2 regions of the Cytobacillus sp. FSL R5-0569 genome follow, and region 2 is predicted to be linked to the other one. Evidence: riboswitches for the same ligand, from Rfam matches in the RefSeq annotation. Region 2 holds a riboswitch; the other holds the start of a gene.

Region 1 (3,667 bases), 2.7 Mb from region 2:
TTCACTGATTGGACCAGGCAGGCTATTAGGTTGATATTCAGAAGCAAAAATAATGGCATAGTTCCGAGCTGCAATAGCAACGCCAATAAAACAAGCAGCTGAATGTAGTAACCATGCATTAGGAATCGCATAAAAATGAACACCTTCTAATTCGACTAATGCTGTTTCTTCTACAATTACATTCTCTAACACGAGATCGTCACTACGCGTGCCCCGCATCCCTAGCATATTCCAATTTGATTCCACTTTTAAACCAGGGTTCTCATGAGGTACAAGGAATATACCAATTTCTCCTGAAGCTTCTATCGTTGCTGTAATAAGAGAAAAATCTAACCCTGGTGCCATCGAAGCAAAAGATTTTCTTCCATTCAAGATCCATTGTGTTCCTTTTTTCACCGCAGTAGTCGCTGGTAGTCCACCACGGGTTGGACTGCCAGTTGCTACCTCAGTTGCACAGCGGTTAATCAATTTATTATCTTTGATAACCATTTCACATAACTTGGCAAACTGTTCTTCCTTCCATTTCCGTTTAACCCTTAAATCATAGATAACACCTAAGTGCCAACCAATACATAAAGCCGTAGACGCATCACCTTGGGCAATCCTTTCTTGTATTAAGAAATATTCATATAAGGAAATCTCTTTACCACCATATTCTTTCGGAATCGTTAAACTTAAGTAATTTGATTGTTTTAATTCTTCAAAATTTTCAAAAGGGAATTCTGCATTTTCATCAATCTTTTGCGCCCTCTTACTAAATCCTTCTGCTAATATCGTAGCTTTATGAAATAATTCTTCTTGTTGATCCGTCTTAATAAATGGTCGAGCGAGTTGTTCAGCTAAATACGCTTCCTTAGATGAAGCTGTTATCGTGCTCATAGAATCCTTCCTCCCCGTCTGTTTCCATCTTCTCTTTAATACTCAATCATTAGGATAAATAGATATAGTAAAGGCTCCATCCCCTTTACTATATCTATCGTTTGAATTTATTATCTCTTATCTACATATTTAGTTAATTTATCCCCACCAATTTGAATGATTTGCACCAATACAACGAGGACAATTACTGTCGTAATCATAATGACATTATCATAGCGATAGTAACCGAAACGTATCGCTAAATCACCAATACCACCGCCGCCAATAATACCTGCCATTGCTGAATAACCAATTAAACTAATAGTCGTAATCGTTAAACCTTGAACAATTCCAGGTTTCGCTTCTGGGACAAGAATTTCCTTAATTATCATCCAAGGGGAAGCGCCTACTGCTACTGCAGATTCAATGACTCCTTTATCTATTTCTCTTAAGGATGTTTCTACCAATCTTGCAAAAAACGGAATCGCTGCTACAGATAATGAAACAGAAGCCGCTGTAGGACCAATAGTTGAACCTGCAATTAATTTTGTTAACGGCAATAGAGCTACTAACAAAATAATATAAGGAATAGAGCGGATCAAATTGACAATCCAACCGGTAACAGCATTTACAAATCTATTCTTTAAGAACAATCCTTCGTCTGTAACGAATAATAAGATACCTAGTGGAAGACCTAGTATAAGTGCCGCAACTAAAGAAATGGCGACCATATAAATTGTTTGTAATACAGCTGTATTTAGTTCAGGAAGTAACGCCTGAATGGACTCAAGCAACATGTTCAACTACCTCCAAATTCTGTGTTCTTTCTTGAATATATTGTATAGCTCTTTCTATTTCAGGTATTTCGCCAGTCAACTCCATAATAAAAATACCAAGAGGTACTTCTTGAATATATTCAATCTTGCCGTGAAGAATATTTCCTTTTACTTTGAATGTTTGGAACAGTTCAGAAACAACAGATTCTTCTGCTATTGCACCTTTAAATTGAATCTTAATGATTGTTCCCTTCCTGTTTTCAATCAATTGTTGTGGTAAGTCAAATTGAAGAACACTCTGAATGAAATCCTTTGTAAGTGGTTCAATTGGATTCGCAAATATATCATACACCGGTCCCTCTTCTATGACCTTTCCATCTTGCATAACAGCTAACCTATGACAAATCTCTTTGACTACTTCCATCTCATGAGTGATAAGTACGATGGTTAATCCTAGCTTTTTATTAATTGATTTTAATAAGTTCAGGATTGATTTTGTTGTTTTAGGGTCTAGAGCTGACGTGGCTTCATCGCAAAGTAAAACCTTTGGATCATTAGCGAGTGCTCTGGCTATTCCTACCCTTTGCTTTTGACCACCACTTAATTGTGTGGGATACTGATGAATTTTATCTGCTAAACCCACTAATTCTAATAGTTCTTTCACCCTGATATCTATTTCTTTCGGGCTTTTACCTGCCGCTTTTAAAGCAAAGGCAATATTCTCATACACTGTCTTCGAACTCGCTAAATAAAAATGCTGAAAAATCATACCTATCTTCTGCCTTGCTTTTCTTAATTCTTTACTTGTTAAAGATGTTAAATCAACGCCATCAATTTTCACTTCACCAGATGTCGGTCTCTCCAATAAATTTAGACAGCGTAATAAAGAACTTTTCCCTGCTCCACTATAGCCAATAATCCCGTATATTTCCCCTTCTTTAATAGAAAGGGATACATTGTCAACCCCTATTACTTGCTTCTTTTTGCTTTTATAAATTTTCACTAAATGATTGACTTCAATCATTTACCTCACCCTCCCTAAATCCTCTACAACATAAAATGAGCCTCTTTCACTTTGAAAGAGGCTCAACAAATGATTGTTATTAAACCTTATCTTTCAGAATGAAATCATTCTGCAGGATTTAGCACCTTCCCTTTAAAAGGAGGTTGCCGGACATCTTCGGGCCTGGTCCCTCAGTCTCTCTCGATAAGAATCATATTAAATTTAATGTGTTGCTTTGATAAAGGAAATTTTATCGGGTATTGAATTAATTGTCAATAGTATTTTGATTATTTATGCATTTACTTATCTTCCTCTTCGTTTAAACAAGAAGATAAAAAAAATTGTTCCTAATAAAGCTGTGATTAGACCCACATACAAGATGATTGCTGACGTTTTGAACTTTACTGTACTAGGTTGCTCTTCTTGTCCACGTCCCTCACCACCAGGCATACCTTCAAACCCTTCTGGTGTCTCAAAATCTCCTTCCTGCGGAAAGTCTCCATTGCCTTGCGGACGTTCAGGCATTTCACCATCAATGTTTCCTTCATTACCGTTTGGCGGTTGGAATACTTCTCCTCTTTCTTGACCTTCCTGGTCATCACCACCTGCTCGGCTAGGGAACATGTTATTGACTTCAGAAGCTTGTGATTCTACTTCTAATTCACCTGAAAGCTGAGCAAGTATCGATTCTGATCTCGCCTCAGCAAATGCTGGTAAACTCTCATCACCTTGCACTGCTTGTAGAAATTCTTCTGTTGTATAAAACTTGGTAGGATCCTGTTCTACATAAGGAAGAATCAATGTACTAATTTGTGTAGTTGTATTTTGGTAAGACTCTTTTGTCATATATTCTTCTGCAATCTTTTCAAGGTATGCTTCATATTGCTTTTTAAATTCATCATTTGCCAATAAAGCATTAAGTAAAGGCCTCTCATCTAAAGAAGTACCAGCTACAGGTTCTGAAATACTGAAATTAATCGTATCTTCACTCATTAAATTACTATTTCCCATGCCACCATCGAAGTTCCCC
Region 2 (3,667 bases):
AAGCTCTTCTAGCTGACGAGCGATTTGAGCAGAGTCAAGTTCAATAAATTCATAGTTACCATTGTTTTTTTCAATATCACGAACTGTTGAATTAATACCTGTTTCAGGATCTAATTCGATTAATCCCGCTTTTTCAAATAGTAATAGAGCTCGGCCACTATTTGTTGGGTCACTCGGAAGACCGATTTTTGCGCCATCTTTTAATTCAGCTACATCTTTTACATTGAGTGCATAGATGCCCATCGGGAATGAAACGGTATCAAAAGATTTAACTAAATCTAAATTTCTATCTTCTTTAAATGCATTAAAATAAGGCTCAGTTTGAAAAATGTTTAAGTCAATCTCTTTTTCAGCTAATGCGACATTTGGCATCACATAATCAGTAAATACTTGTGATTTAATGTTGATATCTTCTTCTTTAGCTAATTCAATTACTTTTTCTAAGATTTGCTCATGTGGACCTGCAGTGACACCAATGACTAATTCTTCATCGTCATATAATCCTTCTGTAGAGTTGCTGGCTTCATCACTACCACATGCAGCTAAGCCTGTTAAAGATAATAAGAATGTTCCAGTTAGTAACCATTTTTTCATGATGTTTGAACTCCTTTTTGTTCATTTTGTTTTTCTAATAATCGAAGTGCTTGTAAAACAGAATGTTCACTTATCTCGTTTTTCATAAAGTGAATAGATTCAGTTGGGCGTATCGCCTTTTTTACAATTGTCTTCATTAATTGCTCATCATTCACATCAATAGTTAGACTAGAGAGACTACTTGGCAATTGCCAGCTCTCATAAAACGGGAGAAGGTAATCAACTTCCGTCCATTTTTCTTCAATGGCCAATTGACCAAGAATCCCGTAAGCGACTAATTCCCCATGAAGAAAATCTTGGGCTGCATCCGCTACGGTTAGTCCATTATGAAACGAATGGGCACCAGCGATTCGTCCTGCTTTTTCGCCGAATCCACCGACCATACCCCCAGTCATGATAATCGTTTCAATCACACGGATAAGTGCTTTTGAGGTTTCGTTTTTGGCTACTGATTGTAGTGCGGCTTCACCATCATTAAGCAATGTATCTCGGCAAATTTTAGCTGAAAATTGCGAAACTTGTTTAGGTACAGGAAGTGTTTCTTCAGGGTAAAAACTTTCAATTAGAGCTTCAGCTTCATAAAACTTGGCTAATGTATCCCCAATTCCTGCTTTTAAATAAGTAATAGGCGCTTTAGCAATAATTTCAGGTTCAACCAATACGAGGGTTGTCGCAATAGGGAACTCGGTATAATGAGTAAAGCTGCCTTCTTCATTATAAAAAACACTTAATGGTGTCCATGCGGCACAGGTAGCTGCGATTGTCGGTATAAGAATGGATTGAACAGATGCTTCAATCGCAACTGCTTTTGTTATATCTAATGCTGTCCCACCACCAATACCTATTACGCCATTAGCACCATCATTTGTTATTATTTCTTGGATGTCATGGACCTTTTTTAAGGTAGTGTGACCATCTATATAATGAAGGTGAATGTTGTTATCTATTACTTCCTTGGGCAAGTAGGGTTGCACGGCTTGCCAAGCTTTTTTACCGGTTATGATATGGTATTTGGAAACAGAAATATCTTTAAGTAGGTCGGGGAGTTCTGTTAGAATGCCTGAACCTAATAAATAATGTCCTGGAGCCCCTTTTACGATTGTTACAGTCATTTCCTCTCCTCGTTTCTCTTTTGATGTGATGATAAAAACAAAAATGCCTCTCATCATGAGAGGCATAAATATACTAGAATAGTAGTAAACCTCTCTCATATATCAAAATACCAAAAAGTATTTTGCAGGATTTAGCACCTGTTCATATGGGTATATGAATGGTTGCCGGGCGTCGCAGGGCCAGTCCCTCAGCCGCTCTTTATAAGAGAAAATGCTTTATTAAATTATATTCATAATATTATCTATTACATGAAAAGTCAATAACATAATTGAAATTAATCATTAAACTAGTGATGGTGTTCTACTTGTGGGGTGTTTTCTTCAATCGGATGAATTGAGTTCTTCGCTTCTTGATGAATTCCCGATGCGCAGATAATGGCGATGCTTAATAAGAATGTTAGATAGAAGGGCACAGGTCGATTTTTCAATGCTTCCTTTAATGAATGTTTTTTGTGCATGAGAAGCATCATGGCAAAAATACTAATTAAATAAATCAGATCCATGCTAATGATCATAAATGTAACTTCACTGGGTACCAACATAATGCCTAGCATTGCCCCCATCATACTTCCCATGAGACTTGACGCTTGAGCTTCAACGAGTCCGTTTGTTTTAAACGGTAGTCCTATAAAAATGGCAATGACAGCGCTAATGAGAATTGATAATACAGTTGCTTTAGCCATTTCTGGTAACCACACAGATATAATCAAACCGATTGTTAAGCTACTCGTCATACCAACCACCATGGGAATACATTTAGAATATTTTGTAGCTATTTCTTTCTTTTTTCTAACGGCACTAATAAAGAAAAAGAAACTGTAGCCGACAACTAGAAAAAGACTGAACAAAGCAAGCATATTCAAATTACCCTCCTTTGGATGCTCATAAAATACCTCGATGCCTCCTTTCATATATATTTTGTATCGTAGTGATTATGTCAGTGCAATGATAAGAAACTTTTTATACTGTTCATTCGTAAATGAATAAAGCAATATTTTCAAACTAAGAAAAGTGGTAGTCTTGGTTTATAAGTTTTCATTCAGAACAGTTTTATAAAAAAAGGAGTTTTTATATGGGGGAAGAAATAAAGATTAGACCGATACATATAAATGATGCAAGAGATATTCATGAAATGCATAGGCAAGATTCTATTATTCAACAAACAATGGCCTTATCATCGGGGAGATAAAAGATATTGAAGATTATATTGAAGGACTTACAAAAGAAGACCATGTATTTGTTGCAGAATGTAACGGTCATGTTCGAGGGATAGCTTCCTTAGAAGAGAGAAGTGGAAAGTTAAGATATAGCGGGAATGTGCCTATCTCTATTAATGAAGAAGTACAAGGAAGAGGGATTGGCAAGACGCTTCTTGAGCGAATAGTAAAGCTTGCCGATGAAGAGTTAGGACTCATCAGATTAGAGTTAGATGTATGTGCAGATAATATAAGGGCGATTGCATTATATGAAATGTTTAACGAGGCTTTGTCTAGCTCCGGACGCCATCGGCTCGAGGTCATAAGCCAATTCGTCAAAAAGGTTAAAAAACAACCTTTCTGCCGGCTCGTCTTATGCTTGTCACCGATAAGCGGGCGCCCTGCGCTTTTCTAATTTATAGATGTCATTATTATGGGAAGAATTAAAGAGAACCTTTAAATAGAAACGATTTAATGTTAAAATTTTACTTCCTGCACGTTAATTAAATCATAACTAAAGGAGAACAGCTGCTTTGAATCACTTAATAATGGAACAACTAAAAACCTATTTTAAAGGAATCAACCCAGATGATTTAGTTATGGAGCAGATGGAATTTGAAGAAAATGTGTATGATATCCTGTTGGAAGATTGGGGAGAGTCAATTGGCTCGGTTCGTATGGATGAATTAGGTGTGGCAGAGTTTTTCATTTATACGGATGAACTAGATGAAATTCCAGGGGAAATGAGTAAGTTTGATATGATCA

What was found. A riboswitch is a leader RNA that binds a small molecule or an ion and turns the genes downstream of it on or off. The one in region 2 is predicted to bind S-adenosylmethionine.
Region 1: it holds a riboswitch for S-adenosylmethionine, as region 2 does, so the genes downstream of both, MKX78_RS06255 (methionine ABC transporter ATP-binding protein) here and MKX78_RS20120 (iron-containing alcohol dehydrogenase family protein) in region 2, are expected to answer to the same signal.

Annotation. Positions count from the first base shown of each region.
Region 1 covers NZ_JBBOWW010000001.1:1,190,446-1,194,112, reverse strand. Annotated here, with positions in the region: gene MKX78_RS06265 (acyl-CoA dehydrogenase family protein) at 1-879, opposite strand, end outside; gene MKX78_RS06260 (methionine ABC transporter permease) at 990-1,655, opposite strand; gene MKX78_RS06255 (methionine ABC transporter ATP-binding protein) at 1,645-2,658, opposite strand; SAM riboswitch class I at 2,742-2,848, opposite strand; gene MKX78_RS06250 (CotH kinase family protein) at 2,941-3,667, opposite strand, start outside.
Region 2 covers NZ_JBBOWW010000001.1:3,935,969-3,939,635, reverse strand. Annotated here, with positions in the region: gene MKX78_RS20125 (MetQ/NlpA family ABC transporter substrate-binding protein) at 1-594, opposite strand, end outside; gene MKX78_RS20120 (iron-containing alcohol dehydrogenase family protein) at 591-1,706, opposite strand; SAM riboswitch class I at 1,799-1,914, opposite strand; gene MKX78_RS20115 (hypothetical protein) at 1,994-2,569, opposite strand; gene MKX78_RS20110 (GNAT family N-acetyltransferase) at 2,880-3,317, shown strand; gene MKX78_RS20105 (hypothetical protein) at 3,436-3,667, shown strand, end outside.